2 regions of the Rhizobium sp. BK591 genome follow, and region 2 is predicted to be linked to the other one. Evidence: predicted binding sites of a transcription regulator. Region 2 holds the regulator's gene; the other holds the start of a gene.

Region 1 (7,758 bases), 470 kb from region 2:
GATCCCCGACGAGACCCGCCGCAGGATCGATGCGCTGATCGCGCCCGGCTCGACGCTGACGATCTCCGATACCGGCCTCGGCCGGGAGACCGGCGAAGGCACGGATTTCATCACGATCACCCGCGGGTGACGCGGGGCTGATCAAACAAGCTCGACGTCGACGACACCGGGGGCGGCGCGAAGGGCGGCGGCGATCTCCGGGGTGATGCGGTATTTCTCCGGCAGCGCCACTTCCACCTCGCGTTTGCCCTCCTCCTTGATGACGATGAAGGAAACGAGGCCGTCGCCCTTGGCGTTCAGATGGCCGGCCACCATCCTGAGCGGCCCGGAATCTCTGACATAGACGCGCAGCGCCTTCTGCATCTGCAGCGACTTTTCCTCCAGCGACTGGATCGTCTGGATGCGCAGGCCGATGCCCTCCGGCCGCTCCTCGCCGGTGGCCGTCAGCACGAAGGATTTTCCCGATTCCAGCACGTCGCGATACTGGTTCAGCATTTCCGAAAACAGCACCGCTTCGAACTGGCCGGAAGAATCCGAAAAGACGATGATGCCCATCTTGTTGCCGGTGCGGGTCTTGCGCTCCTGCTTGGAGATGACGGTGCCGGCAAGCCGGGCATTGGCCGCGCCCTGTTTGATCGCTTGGGAAAATTCGGCAAAGGTCTGCACCCGCATCTTCTGCAGGATGTTGTTGTAGGAATCGAGCGGGTGGGCCGTGAGATAGAAGCCCAGCACCTGGAATTCCTTCAGCAGCCGCTCCGAGGGGAGCCAGGGCGAGAACGGCGGCAGGGAGATTTTCTCAGGTCCCGAGGTCAGCGTGCTGCCGAAAATGTCCGACTGGCCGCTCAGCTTGTTCTCCTGGGCACGCTGGGCATAACCGAGGACGCGGTCGAGGCCGGCGGCTAGCTGGGCGCGGTCCATATCGAAACAATCGAAGGCGCCGGCATAGATCAGGCTTTCGAGCACGCGCCGATTGACCTGGCGCGGATCGATGCGCAGGCAGAAATCCTCGATGCTGGCAAAGGACTTGTCGCCACGCACCTCGACCATATGGTCGACGGCGGATTCGCCGACGCCCTTGAGGGCGGCGAGCGCGTAGTAGATGCGGTTGTCGCCGGTTTCGAAATGGCGGAAGGAGGTCTGCACCGAGGGTGCGATCACCTCGATGCCGAGGCGCTTGGCATCCTGGCGGAAGTCATTGACCTTTTCCGTGTTGGACATGTCGAGCGTCATCGAGGCGGCGAGGAATTCGACCGGATAATGCGCCTTCATGTAGGCCGTCTGGTAGGAGACGATGGCGTAGGCGGCGGCATGCGACTTGTTGAAGCCGTAATTGGCGAACTTCGCCAACAGTTCGAAGATATTGTCGGCCTGCGGCTTCGACACGCCGTTCTTGACGGCGCCGACGACGAAGCGCTCGCGCTGCTGGTCCATCTCGGCCTTGATCTTCTTGCCCATGGCGCGGCGCAGAAGGTCGGCTTCACCCAGCGAATAACCGGACAGGACCTGGGCGATCTGCATCACCTGCTCCTGGTAGACGATGACGCCTTGCGTTTCCTTGAGCAGGTGGTCGATCATCGGATGGATCGATTCCAGCTCTTCGTCACCGTGCTTGCGGGCATTGTAGGTCGGGATGTTCTCCATCGGGCCCGGACGATAGAGCGCCACCAGCGCGATGATGTCCTCGATGCAGTCCGGCTTCATGCCGATCAGCGCCTTGCGCATGCCGGCACTTTCCACCTGGAACACGCCGACCGTTTCACCGCGCGACAGCATCTCGTAGGTCTTCTTGTCGTCGAGAGGAATGGCCGCGAGATCGACCTTGATGCCGAGCTTGGCGACGAAATCGACAGCGACCTTCAGCACCGTCAGCGTCTTCAGACCGAGGAAGTCGAACTTGACCAGGCCGGCCTGCTCGACCCATTTCATGTTGAACTGGGTGACCGGCATATCGGAGCGCGGATCGCGATACATCGGCACCAGCTTGGAAAGCGGGCGGTCGCCGATGACGATGCCGGCGGCATGGGTCGAGGCGTGGCGGTAAAGTCCCTCGATCTTCTGGGCGATATCGAGCAGGCGCGCGACAACCGGTTCCTTAGCCGCCTCCTCCTGCAGCTTCGGCTCCTCTTCGATCGCTTTGGACAGCGGGGTCGGATTGGCCGGGTTGTTCGGCACCAGTTTGCAGATCTTGTCGACCTGGCCGTAAGGCATTTCCAGCACGCGGCCGACGTCGCGAAGGGCGGCGCGCGCCTGCAGCGAACCGAAGGTGATGATCTGCGCCACCTGCTCGCGGCCATACTTGGCCTGGACGTAGCGGATCACCTCTTCGCGGCGGTCCTGGCAGAAGTCGATGTCGAAGTCCGGCATCGAGACGCGTTCGGGATTGAGGAAGCGCTCGAAGAGCAGCGAAAAACGCAAGGGATCGACGTCGGTGATCGTCAAGGCATAGGCGACCAGCGAACCGGCGCCCGAGCCGCGGCCGGGACCGACGGGAATGTCATGCTGCTTGGCCCATTTGATGAAGTCGGCAACGATCAGGAAGTAGCCGGGAAACCGCATGCGTTCGATAACGCTGAGCTCGAAATCCAGCCGCTCGCGATAATCCTTCTCCTCGTAACCCGGCGACATGCCGAGCGTGGCCAGCCGCATGTCCAGCCCTTCGACCGCCTGGCGGCGCAGCTCGCTCGCCTCGGCGCGTTCGGCCTCCTCGGCATCGTCGGTCGCACCGGTGAAGCGCGGCAGGATCGGCTTTCTGGTCTTCAGCACGAAGGAGCAGCGCCTGGCGATCTCGATGGTATTTTCCAGCGCTTCCGGCAGGTCTGCGAAGAGCTTGGCCATCTCGGCCCGGCTCTTCAGATAGTGATCGGGCGTCAGGCGAAAGCGGCTGTCGTCGGAGACGATGGCGTTGTGCGCGACCGCCATCAGCGCATCATGGGCGTCGTAATCGTCGCGCGTCGGAAAGAAGGCCTCGTTGGTCGCAACCAGCGGCAGGTCGTGGGCATAGGCAAGCCCGACAATCTTCTGCTCGTGCCGCTTGTCGTAGGTGCCGTGGCGCTGCAGCTCGACATAGAGCCTGTCGCCGAAGAGACGCTTCAGCAAGAGCAGTCGGGCCTCCGCCTGGGCGGGATGTCCTTCCCTGATCGCCATGTCGACCGGGCCGGTCGGGGCGCCGGTCAATGCGATCAGCCCTTCCGTGCCGGCCTCTTCCAACCAGGAGGCTTTGATATGAACGGCCTGGTTGCTTTCGCCGCCGAGATAGGCCCGGCTGACGAGATCGACGAGCCGTTCGTAGCCGGCATCGGTCGCGGCGAGAAGAACGATCGACGGCAGCTTGACCAGGGCTTGCTGGCCGCCGCGCTTTTCCGTTTCCAACCCATCTCCCATGTCGATCGAGACCTGACAGCCGATGATCGGCTGCAGGCCCTCGTCCATCGCCTTCTGGGAGAATTCGAGGGCGACGAACAGATTGTTGGTGTCGGTGATCGCAATCGCCGGCTGGCTGTCGCCGGTCGCCTTGTAGAGGATCTTCTTCAGCGGCAGAGCGCCCTCGAGAAGCGAATAGGCGGAATGGACCCTCAGGTGGATGAAACCCGGCGTGCCGCCGGTCGCCTCACCCGTTGAACCCTTTGCCGTATCCGCCATGACATGCCTTCCCAATCACCCGAATGAATCGGACGCATTGTCGGCATAGAGGGCGATGATGTCCAGAAGAAGTCCCGCCTCCGGACCGCATGATTGCCATGCGGTCCCCTGAAAACTTTAGATCGCCATCACGATGAGCGAGAAGCTGGCAACGAACATTGCGATGGAGGTAAATGCTGCGATATCACGGATCATGTCAGTCATCGGGCTCTCCTTTACTCGTTATGTTTTCAATTTGTTCCATGTATGTTCCGTTGTCAACAGGAATCTTTTCCTTCTTTCTTGCGTGTGGAAAATCCCGGATGCGCGCGGCGAATCGCACGAACTGGCACTTGTTGTGATCTGGGGCCGCCATGCCCTTGCCCCGCCCCCACAGACCAGACATCGTGTTCGGGCGGCCGCCTTCCCCTCAAAGTGATGCGCTTACTCCACCAGAAGTTCTCTTTTTGTTCTTTACATGTCGCGACCTATTTGCCAGCATCGGGCCGAAGGGAGAACGACATGCTCGACATTGCGATGCTGAATGAATTCATCGTGGAGGCGAAGGCTGCGACCTATGTCGGGGGCGGCGTGCCGCGCGCGCCGTGCCGGCCGGGTTCCCACGATATCGGTTACGAACGCGGTGACTGGCGCTATCTCGACAGCTATTTCGGCGGCACCGATTTCGCCGGGCAGGAAGTGGTGTGGTTTGCCGGAGAGCCCGCCTGGGCGATGAATTATTTCGGCTGCGTCATTGCGCCTGAGCTCATCGACGGCACAGCAGCCGGAGCGGTGATCAAGGCTGCACTTTCGGCGATGTATCGAGAGGGCCGGTTTCTGGACGGCATGGAATTCGATCATCCGTTCGGCCGCTATATCGATAGCAGCGAAGGCGGCTGTGCGCGGTTCACCGGCCATGAATGCATCATGGTCGACGGCCAGAAGGCCTATGCGCTCGATTATCGCGGCGGGCTGGTCATCCCCTGAGCACAGCCTCAGAAATCAACGATCTTGCCGTCGGAGATCGTGACGCGCCGATCCATGCGGCGGGCAAGCTCGTGATTGTGGGTGGCGATCAGGGCGGCAAGGCCGGACTGGCGCACCAGCGCTTCCAGCGCGTCGAAGACGTAGCTTGCCGTTTCCGGGTCGAGATTGCCGGTCGGCTCATCGGCAAGAAGCAGGGTCGGCGCATTGGCGACGGCGCGGGCGATCGCAACGCGCTGCTGCTCGCCTCCGGAAAGCTCGCCCGGGCGGTGCGAACCACGATGGCCGATGCGCATATAATCGAGAAGCTGGGCGGCCCGCTCTCCGGCTTCCTTCCAGGAAAGCCCGGCGATCAGCTGCGGCATCATGATGTTTTCGAGCGCCGAGAATTCCGGCAGCAGGTGGTGGAACTGGTAGACGAACCCGATTTCGCTGCGGCGGATCGCGGTACGTTTATCGTCGCTCAGGCCGTCACAGGCATGGCCATTGATGTTGACTTCACCGCCGTCCGGATGCTCCAGGAGGCCGGCGACATGCAGCAGCGTCGATTTGCCGGTGCCGGAAGGGGCGACGAGAGCGACGATTTCGCCTTTCGATATCGAAAAATCTGCGCCCTTCAGGATCGGGAGCAGCGTATCGCCCTGCCCGTAATGGCGCTCGACGCCGGTAAGCTTGAGAACGACGTTGCGTTTCATGAAGGCGGCATTCCTTATTCGTAGCGCAGGGCCTGCACCGGATCGAGCTTTGAGGCACGCCAGGCGGGGAAAATGGTCGCAATGAAGGACAGCGTCAGCGCCATGACGACGATCGAGATCGTTTCGCTGAGATCCATTTCGGCCGGCAACTGGCTGAGGAAATAGACCTGCGGATTGAAGAGTACGGTGCCTGATATCCAGGAGAAGAACTGGCGGACAGATTCGATGTTGACGCAGACGAGAACGCCGAGCAGAACGCCGGCAATAGTGCCGACGATGCCGATCGCTGCCCCGGTCATGAAGAAGATGCGCATGATCGCACCGGCGGTGGCGCCCATGGTGCGCAGAATGGCGATATCGCTGCCCTTGTCCTTCACCAGCATGATGAGGCCGGAAATGATATTCAGCGCCGCGACAAGCACGATCAGCGTCAAGATCATGAACATGACGTTGCGCTCGACCTGGAGTGCGGAGAAGAAGGTCTGGTTGCGCTGGCGCCAGTCGGTAATGGCGATCTGGCGGCCGGCCGCCTCCTCCACCTTGGGCCTGAGATCGTCGATATCGTCCGGATTGTCGACGAAGAGCTCGATCGACTGCACCAGCCCCTCGGCGTTGAAATAGAGCTGCGCTTCCTCGAGCGGCATGAAGATGATCGAGGAGTCATATTCCGACATGCCGATCTCGAAGAGGCCTGAGATCTTGTAGGACTTGATGCGCGGGCTGACGCCCATCGGCGTGATGTCACCATCTGGCGACGTCAGCGTAATGAGATCGCCGACGCGCAGACCGAGCTGGTCGGCCATGCGGGTGCCGATCAGCACACCGTCGCCGGAGGCATAGCCGACCATATCGCCGGATTTGATGTTGTCGGAGATCGTCTTGAGCTTGGTCAGGTCGTCGGCGCGGGCGCCGCGCACCAGCGCGCCGGTGCTGCCACCGGCCTGGGCGGAAGCGAGCACCTGGCCCTCCACCAAGGGCAGCGCCATCTTGACGCCGGGTACGGCGGCGAGCTTGCCGCTGAGAGCGGGATAATCGGTGAAGGGGCCGTCGACCGGCTGGACGATCATGTGGCCGTTAATGCCGAGAATGCGCGAAACGAGCTCGGTGCGGAAGCCGTTCATAACGGCCATGACGATGATCAACGTCGCAACGCCCAGCATGATGCCGACGAAGGAGAAGCCGGCGATTACCGAGATGAAGGCCTCCTTGCGGCGGGCGCGCAGATAACGCCACGCCACGAGGCGTTCGAAGGTGGAAAATGGCTTGCCAGCCGGACCCAAGCCGGATTTTGAACTCCGGTCCACTGCTGCCTCTGCCATTTCGCCTCCGTTTCCTTAAGCCACGAACCGGTTGATCGCCGCTTCGATGGTCATCGTTTCGCGGGCGCCGGTCTTGCGGTCCTTCACTTCAACTTCGCCGTTGGCGACCGCGCGCGGGCCGGCGATGATCTGGACGGGCACGCCGATCAGGTCGGCGGTCGCGAATTTCGTACCGGCCCGATCGTCGGTATCGTCGTAGAGCACATCCTTGCCGGCCTTGCTCAGCGCGGCATAGATCAGCTCGCAGGTATCGTCGCAGGCCTGATCGCCCGCCTTCATGTTGATCACCACGACATCGAAGGGCGCGACCGATGCCGGCCAGATGATTCCGTTGTCGTCATGCGATGCTTCGATGATGGCGGGAACAAGGCGTGTCGGCCCGATACCATAGGAACCCATGTGGACGAAGTGTTCCTTGCCGTCCGGTCCCTGCACTTTTGCGCCCATCGGCTCGGAATATTTGGTGCCGAAATAGAAGATGTGGCCGACCTCGATACCACGCGCCGAAAGCCGGTCGCCTTCGGGAACGGCGTTGAAAGCCGCCTCATCGTGCATTTCCGAGGTCGCCGCATAGAGCGAGGTCCACTTGTCGAAGATCGCCTGCAGGCCCTCGACGCTGTCGAAATCGGTGTGTTCGCCGGGAATATCGAAACCGACGAAATCCTTGTGGCAGAAGACTTCGGATTCGCCGGTGTCGGCGAGGATGATGAACTCATGGCTGAGATTGCCGCCGATCGGGCCGGTGTCGGCGCGCATCGGAATGGCGCGCAGGCCCAACCGATCGAAGGTTCTGAGATAGGCGGCGAACATCTTATTGTAGGAATGCTCCGCCCCTTCGCGCGTCAGATCGAAGGAATAGGCGTCCTTCATCATGAATTCGCGCGAGCGCATGGTGCCGAAGCGCGGACGGATCTCGTCGCGGAATTTCAGCTGGATGTGATAGAGATTGAGCGGCAGGTCCTTGTAGGATTTGACGGAAGAGCGGAAAATATCCGTTACCATCTCCTCGTTGGTGGGGCCGTAAAGCATCGGCCGATCCTGGCGGTCCTTGATGCGCAGCATCTCCTTGCCGTAGGCGTCATAGCGGCCGCTTTCCTGCCAGAGTTCGGCCGATTGCAGCGTCGGCATCGACAGCTCGATGG
Region 2 (7,758 bases):
CGAAGGCGAAAAGCGTGCCCTGCCCGGGCGCGGGCTTCACCAGAATGCGATTGTTCTTGCGCGTATATGTCACCCCGTTAGCAGCCAAATGCGCTTCTGTCACGGCAAGATCGGCGACAGCGAAGAGAATCGCCCGGCCGCGCAGGCCGCGGTCGGCGGATGGGACAGCGACCTCGAAATAGGCCTCCAAACCCTCCGGCGTCATCAGGCTGATTTTCACATTCGACGCCGCGATCGTGACGCCGAAACCGGTTTTCTCGACTGCCGATTGCGCGCTGGCAAGACTGACGAAGGCGGCGAAGGCAGCCGCATCGGGCGCGCAAAGCACCACCTCGGCAATGCCGGTGACGCCATTGGCATGCGCCTCCAGCGCGCTGCGGTCGGCCGGCAGCGGATTGACGCGCTCGACGGTGAAGAGAAAGAGATCGGGCGCGCGCAGGTCGCCGGCAAAGGCCAGCCTGAAGCCGGCAATGCTCTCAGAACCATCCGGCATCGTCATCGGCCGGCTGAACGCCAGCATCTCGCCGGCGCTCGCTCCGTCGCCGACGAAATTCCGATGATCGATATCGGCATCCTCGCTGCCGAAGGCCACCGCCGAAAGCCCTTCCTCGCCGCAGCGGAATCGGAAGGCGCGGTTGCGGGCGGTGAAGACATTGCCTTGCCGCGCCGATGCTTCACTTTCCCTAACGCTCGCAATCCCGAGCGGCTCCAGATAGGTCTTATCGGCAAAAAAGACGCAGGCATTCTCCGTTCCGAAGGGATGACGCGCATCGGCGGCAACGGTAAAGCCCAGCTTGCCGAGCCTCTCGCGCGCCAGATCGATATTGACGACCGGCAGCACGACATGATCCAGCGGGCGTGGTTTGGCGGAATGCTCGTTCATGATATCCCCTCTCCTGACACGGCAGAGATGTGCGACAGTGCCGCCCAAGGCAAGACTTGTCGGCCAATCCGGCAAATGAAAATAAAAATCTCAACGAGTTGGCGCCAAGTTTTACGGAAATTTAGCTACTTGCGGAACACATATGGAACATATAGTGTCTGTTCTGGATTTGTTTCAATCACGAGGTCACAACGTCGATGCTCACGCGCAAACAACAGGAGCTTCTCCTCTTCATTCATGAGCGCATGAAGGAATCCGGCGTTCCGCCGTCTTTCGACGAAATGAAGGACGCCCTGGATCTCGCTTCGAAGTCCGGGATTCACCGGCTGATTACGGCGCTCGAGGAGCGTGGCTTCATTCGCCGCCTACCGAACCGGGCCCGCGCACTCGAGGTCATCAAGCTTCCGGAGGCCTATAGCCCCAGCATCCAGCCCCGGCGCGGCTTTTCGCCGAGCGTCATTGAGGGCAGCCTGGGCAAGCCCCGGTCGGTCGCCACTCCCGCTCCTGCAAAACCCGTCGCCGACAATGGCAACTCAGTCTCCGTGCCGGTCATGGGCCGCATCGCCGCCGGCGTTCCGATCTCGGCAATCCAGAACAACACCCACGACATCGTCGTTCCGGCCGATATGCTCGGCTCCGGTGAACACTACGCGCTGGAGGTCAAGGGTGATTCGATGATCGACGCCGGCATTTTCGACGGCGACACCGTGATCATCCGCAATGGCAGCACCGCAAGCCCTGGCGACATCGTCGTTGCTCTCGTCGACGACGAAGAAGCGACACTCAAACGCTTCCGCCGCAAGGGCGCCTCGATCGCGCTGGAAGCGGCCAACCCGGCTTACGAGACCCGGATCTTCGGGCCAGACCGCGTCAAGGTGCAGGGCAAACTCGTCGGCCTTATTCGCCGCTATCACTAACACCCTGGCCGGTTTCGACAAAGCTGTTGCTGCGCCAGTCATAGGCGCGATGGCGGATCCATGGCCGCCACAGATCATCGAATGCGGTTGTGACCTCCATGCCGGCCTCCGCGAAGCGCAGCTCGACGGAACCGGTCCGGCGCAACGTCTCGCCGGTGAAGAGCGTCGCGCCTGAGCGGCAGCTGTTGAAACGCAGGCGGACCGACGTTACCACGATATCGGCCGCATCGCAGGCCGGAGCGAGATAGGCGGCATTGTCGATGACGGCGACCACATGACCGTTGCCAAGCCTTGATATGCACCAGGCCTTCTTGACGCAGGAAAAGCGGTTTGCGTCACCGCCGGCTGCAGCCGCCCGCATCGCCGCCCTCGCTTCGTTCTGCTGATCGCGGGAGAGCTTGACGCGGCGGTCCTCTCCCGCTGGCGGGACAGCAGGACCATCCAGCATCTTCGGCGGGTCATGCGCCGGCAGGACCAGCGCGCGCTGCCATTGGTCGAAGATGAAATCCGGCGGGTTTTCACGGTTGGAGGCCATTGCCGCCGCCTCGACGACCGCGACGAGACTGCCATCTTCCGAAATCACCAGATCCGGCGGCCGGGGAACCGGCAGAAGCAGCAGGATGAGCGTTGCGGCTGACATGATCGACGTGCCCATATGGCGCAGCCGAGTGCGGAGCAGCGTCAGCAGCAGGAAGCCTGCCACGGCGACCGCGAAATACCAGGCGGGCAAGCGGCCGATGCCGATGTCGCCACCCCAGCCGGACACGGTCTTGGCGACGGCGATCACCAGATCGAGGCCGAATCCGACAATCTTCCAAGGCAAAACGTCCAGACCGAAAGGCATGAGCAGCATCGCCAGCAACCCGGCCGGCATGATGATGAAGGAGATGATCGGCATCGTCGCGAGGTTTGCCGGCAGGCCGTAGGCGGTCAGGCGATGAAAATGCTCGATCGAAAACAGTGCGGTGGAGAAACCGCCGATCAGCGAGGTCAGGAAGACACCGCCGAAGAACCCCGCAACCGCGACGAAAGGCCTGACGATCGGCAGCTTCAGGAAGGCATTCTCGCGGACGCGCCGATCCTTCCACAGCTGATAGCCCGACACGAGCGCCAAGGTTGCGGCAAAGGACATCTGGAAGCTCGGACCCAGGACCTCGGACGGCGAAATGGCGAGGATGACGAGCGCGGAGAGAGCGACATTGCGCAGGCTGATCGACGGCCGGTCGAAGAAGACGGCAATCAGCATGATGGCCATCATGATGAACGCGCGCTCGGCCGAGACCGCGAAGCCGGAGATCAGGAAATAGGCCGTGACGGCGATGAGCGCGCCGGCGGCGGCGATCTTCTTCGTCGGATAGGCCTGGGCGACGCCGGGAAAGAGGCTGAGCAGCATCCGGAAGCCGACGAAGAAGATGCCGGCCGACAGCGCCATGTTGAGGCCGGAGATGGCGATGATATGCGCCAGACCGGACTGGCGCAGCGCCTCCGTGGTCGCATTCGAGATGGCGCGCCGTTCGTCCGTCACCAGAGCAGCGGCAAAAGCGCCGGTGTCGCCGGGCAGAATCGATCGGATGCGGTCGCCGATGCCGCTGCGCAGCCGGTAAAGCCATTCGAGCAGGGCTTCCGCCGTCGATCTGGCAGCCTGCGGGCCCGCCTGCAAATCGACTTTCGTCGGCGCGCCGTAGAAGAAACCATTGGCGCCGATGCCATCGAAATAGGCCCCGAAAGAGAAGTCGTTGAGCTCTGGAAGTGCTGGGCCTGACGGCGGTGTCAGCCGAGCCCTGCCGGTGATGATGTCACCGATCTCGAAAGGCGCGTCGGCGCCGCGGGCGATCGCGGTTATCCGTTCCGGCGGCCGCTTCACCTGCGGCGCCTCGGTGCCGGTGACGGCCAGAATGTAGCGCCACCGGCCGCGACCATCGCCTTCGCGCCGTTCGACACGGCCGGTCACCGTCGTCGTCACGGCGGAGTCGAGGATCACGGTCGAAGCCCGCCAGCTTTCGAACTCCGCCGAGACCATGCCACCGGCCACAAGTGCAAGCGCCAGCAGGACGGTCCGCAATGCCGCCCGCATACGGCTGGCGATCAGAACCGCGGTCGTCAGCACCAACAGGCAGAGCAGCGGTGCAATGACCGGAAAATCCGATGCTCCAAGAAACCAGAAGGCTGATCCGGCGCCGAGAAAGACCGGCGAGAATAGCAGCAGGCGGCCATGATCCGCCTCCTCGCCCAGCATGCGCCTGCCGGCACGCAGCGATTGCGAGGCCAAAGCCGGCAGGCGATGGCGCAGCGGTGTCGCCGACTGCGTCCTTGCCGGCCGCGACACCACGGCAGGGGGAGAAAAACCGGAGGTATCGGCAAGGCCGGCGCCTGCTTCCGGCCGCAATTCGACTGTCGTCAATTCCTGCATCCGCCGCCCAAGCTCACCCGCCAAGGCGGCCAGAATGCAACCTCCCATCAAATCCGGCAAGAATAATCGATTGAAATATGAGGGAAAATCGCGAGTGCCAAAAGACCAGTCGAATCATCAGCTTCCGATATGCACGCGGCTCATCGCTGCAGTGCCTAAAAGGTGATACCGCAATGCACAAAATGCCGTCACGGTAACTTGGCATTAGCTTCGCGATCATATAGCTATCGGTGAGGACGCTTAACCCCTATGGCGCTTTTAAGGCGCCACCGCCATTTCGGAGGATCAGCATGACGGATCAAAGCGCTACAATAAAAATCGGTGACAAATCTGTCGACCTTGCCGTCAAAAGCGGCACGATCGGCCCGAGCGTCATCGATATCGGTGCCCTCTACAAGAACACGGCTTCCTTCACGTACGATCCGGGTTTTACCTCGACCGCATCCTGTGAATCGAAAATCACCTACATCGACGGCGACGAAGGTGTTCTGCTGCATCGCGGCTATCCGATCGAGCAGCTCGCCGAGCATGGCGACTTCCTGGAAGTCTGCTACCTGCTTCTCTACGGCGAACTGCCGACCACCGCGCAGAAGAAGGATTTCGATTATCGCGTCACGCACCACACCATGGTGCATGAGCAGATGAGCCGCTTCTTCACCGGCTTCCGCCGCGATGCACATCCGATGGCCGTCATGTGCGGCTGCGTCGGCGCGCTGTCGGCCTTCTATCACGACTCCACGGACATCACCGATCCGCACCAGCGCATGGTCGCCAGCCTGCGCATGATCGCCAAGATGCCGACGCTCGCCGCCATGGCCTACAAATACCATATCGGCCAGCCCTTCGTTTATCCGAAGAACGACCTCGACTATGCGTCGAACTTCCTGCGCATGTGCTTTGCCGTGCCTTGCGAGGAATATGTGGTCAATCCGGTGCTTGCCCGCGCCATGGACCGCATCTTCATCCTGCATGCCGATCACGAGCAGAACGCCTCGACCTCGACCGTCCGTCTCGCCGGTTCGTCGGGCGCCAACCCGTTCGCCTGCATCGCGGCCGGCATCGCCTGCCTCTGGGGGCCTGCACATGGCGGCGCCAACGAAGCAGCGCTGAACATGCTGAACGAAATCGGCACAGTCGACCACATCCCGGAATATATCGCCCGCGCCAAGGACAAGAACGACCCGTTCCGCCTGATGGGCTTCGGCCACCGCGTCTACAAGAACTATGATCCGCGCGCCAAGATCATGCAGAAGACGACGCATGAAGTGCTGGGCGAACTCGGCATCAAGGACGATCCGTTGCTCGAAGTGGCGATGGAGCTGGAGCGCATCGCGCTCACCGACGAATATTTCATCGAGAAGAAGCTCTATCCGAATATCGACTTCTATTCCGGCATCACGCTGAAGGCGCTCGGCTTCCCCACGACCATGTTCACCGTGCTCTTCGCGCTCGCCCGCACCGTCGGCTGGATCGCGCAGTGGAACGAGATGATCGAGGATCCGGAACAGCGCATCGGCCGTCCGCGCCAGCTCTATGTCGGCGAACCCAAGCGCGACTATATCCCGGTTTCGAAGCGCTGATCGCTTCAAAGCCTAAAAGAAAACCCGGTCAGAAACGGCCGGGTTTTTTCTTTTTCAGGACATCGAGAAGGATCTCGGCGGCATGCTCGCCAGGCGGCTTTTCGGTCTGCATGCGCTGCCAGATAAGGTCATAGCCTTCCTTCATCGCCTTCAGCTGGTAGGTATCGGCCGACAGCCTTTCCATCCAGCGGGCGAGACTGGCGCCGCGAACGATATCGTTGAGATATTCCGGCACGACCGCGTAATCGGCGATCAGGTTTGGCAGCGCGCCTGTCCAGGTCTTGATGGTTGATGTCAGCAACCGCATGATCCAGTCGACCTTGTAGGCGGAGACGACGGGCACATCGGCAAGCGCCAGCTCAAGAATGACAGTTCCGGATGCCGCCATGGCTGCATCGGTTTCGGCGAAGGCTTTCCATTTCGCTTCCGCACCGACGACGATCTCCGGTTTTACCGCCCACCCCGCCGTCATTTCGCGGACAAGCGCCTCCTTGTGCGTCACCGTCGGCAGAATGAAGCGCATCGGCCCATTGCGGGCAACAAGCTCCTTCGCTGCGGCCTCGAAATAAGGCACGAGATTCTTGATCTCGGATGAACGCGAACCGGGAAGAAGAAGGATCGGGCCGTTGCCGGGCTGCCTGCCGGCGCGCAGCCGCCGCGCTTCGAGCAATGCCGGATCGGCAATCAGGCGATGGCCGACATAAGTCGTCTCCGGGCCGCCAAGCGTGCGCATCACTTCCGGCTCGAAGGGCAGAACGGCGAGCACATGATCGACATAGGCGAGCATGCGCGTGGCGCGATATTCCTTCCAGGCCCAGACGCTCGGACAGACATAATTGACAACAGGCAGATCGGGCAGCGCGGTGCGGACGCGCTTTGCAACGCGATGGGTGAAATCCGGGCTGTCGATGATGAGAAGAATGTCCGGCCTTGCGGCGATGATTTCAGCCGTCGTCCGGCGGATCAAGGTATAGAGCTTTGGCAGCCGGCTCAGCACCTGGGTGATGCCCATGATCGACAACTCGGAGAAATCGAACAGCGATCTCAGGCCTTCTGCTTGCAGCGCCTCGCCGCCGACGCCGACCAGTTCCACCGGTCCGCTATGAATCCGTTTCAGGGCGGCGATGAGATCGGCGCCGAGCAGATCCCCCGACACCTCACCGGCAATGACGGCGATCTTCAGCGGCGCCCCGTTCATACAAGCCCCCATGCCGGCAGGCCGCGATCGATGCCGCAGACGAAAAGCCCGGCCTCGTCGGCGGCCTTGATGACGGCGGCGCGATCGAGCACCAGTGAACGGCCGGCCTCAACGGCGACACCGGCAAGGCCGGCTTTCCTCGCGTTCAGCACCGTGGATACGCCGATCGCCGGCAGATCGGCGCGGATATCCTGCTGCGGCTTGCAGAGCTTGACGAGTGCGCCGCGGCGGCGTGGCGAGATGCGTCCGGCGGCTCTGAGACCCGTCACGCGGTCCAGCATCTCATCCGTGCCTTCAAGACCCTCCAGCGCGACGACACGCCCGCCGATGCTGACGGCGCCCTGCCCGACATCGAGCCGGCCGAGCATTTCGGCGGCTTCGCCAGCACGGCTGATATCACGCCGGTCGTCCTCGCCGGGCGCCACAGCACCAAGCGGGCCGACGGAGGCAAGCAGGTCGGGGGCGATTTCATGGGCGCCAACGACGCGGCGGCCGTTTCCCTCTATCAGGCGGATCACCATCTGCAGAACCGTATCGTCGCCGCCGGACAGCAAGGTGCGGATGGCGGCCGGCACTTTCATCAGGATGCGCAGCGTCGGGCGCACCTCGCGCCATTCCGGGCGGCGGCGCACACTGCCCGACATCACGACACGGCCAATGCCATACCGGTTGAGCAACCCATCGAGGGCGGCGAAATCGCCGATGCCGATGACAGCGTGGTCATAGCCTTCCCAACGCCGGTCGCTTTCGTCCTTCAGCGCGACGATGAC

The links. Region 2 encodes LexA, which represses DNA repair genes until DNA is damaged. Its sites were predicted from a motif close to TGTTCNNNNTGTGTTCNG; they were not measured.
Region 1: a site for LexA is predicted at 3,876-3,893, ahead of FHX10_RS14655 (DUF5680 domain-containing protein). Genes of this name have one in related genera too.

What each region holds. Positions count from the first base shown of each region.
Region 1 covers NZ_JACIAZ010000003.1:325,198-332,955, reverse strand. Annotated here, with positions in the region: gene FHX10_RS14665 (L,D-transpeptidase family protein) at 1-130, shown strand, start outside; gene dnaE (DNA polymerase III subunit alpha) at 142-3,639, opposite strand; gene FHX10_RS14655 (DUF5680 domain-containing protein) at 4,141-4,605, shown strand; gene FHX10_RS14650 (ABC transporter ATP-binding protein) at 4,614-5,297, opposite strand; gene FHX10_RS14645 (lipoprotein-releasing ABC transporter permease subunit) at 5,312-6,616, opposite strand; gene proS (proline--tRNA ligase) at 6,632-7,758, opposite strand, start outside.
Region 2 covers NZ_JACIAZ010000003.1:790,427-798,184, reverse strand. Annotated here, with positions in the region: gene FHX10_RS17250 (VOC family protein) at 1-883, opposite strand, end outside; gene lexA (transcriptional repressor LexA) at 1,081-1,800, shown strand; gene FHX10_RS17240 (ComEC/Rec2 family competence protein) at 1,781-4,210, opposite strand; gene gltA (citrate synthase) at 4,501-5,790, shown strand; gene lpxB (lipid-A-disaccharide synthase) at 5,819-6,988, opposite strand; gene FHX10_RS17225 (LpxI family protein) at 6,985-7,758, opposite strand, start outside.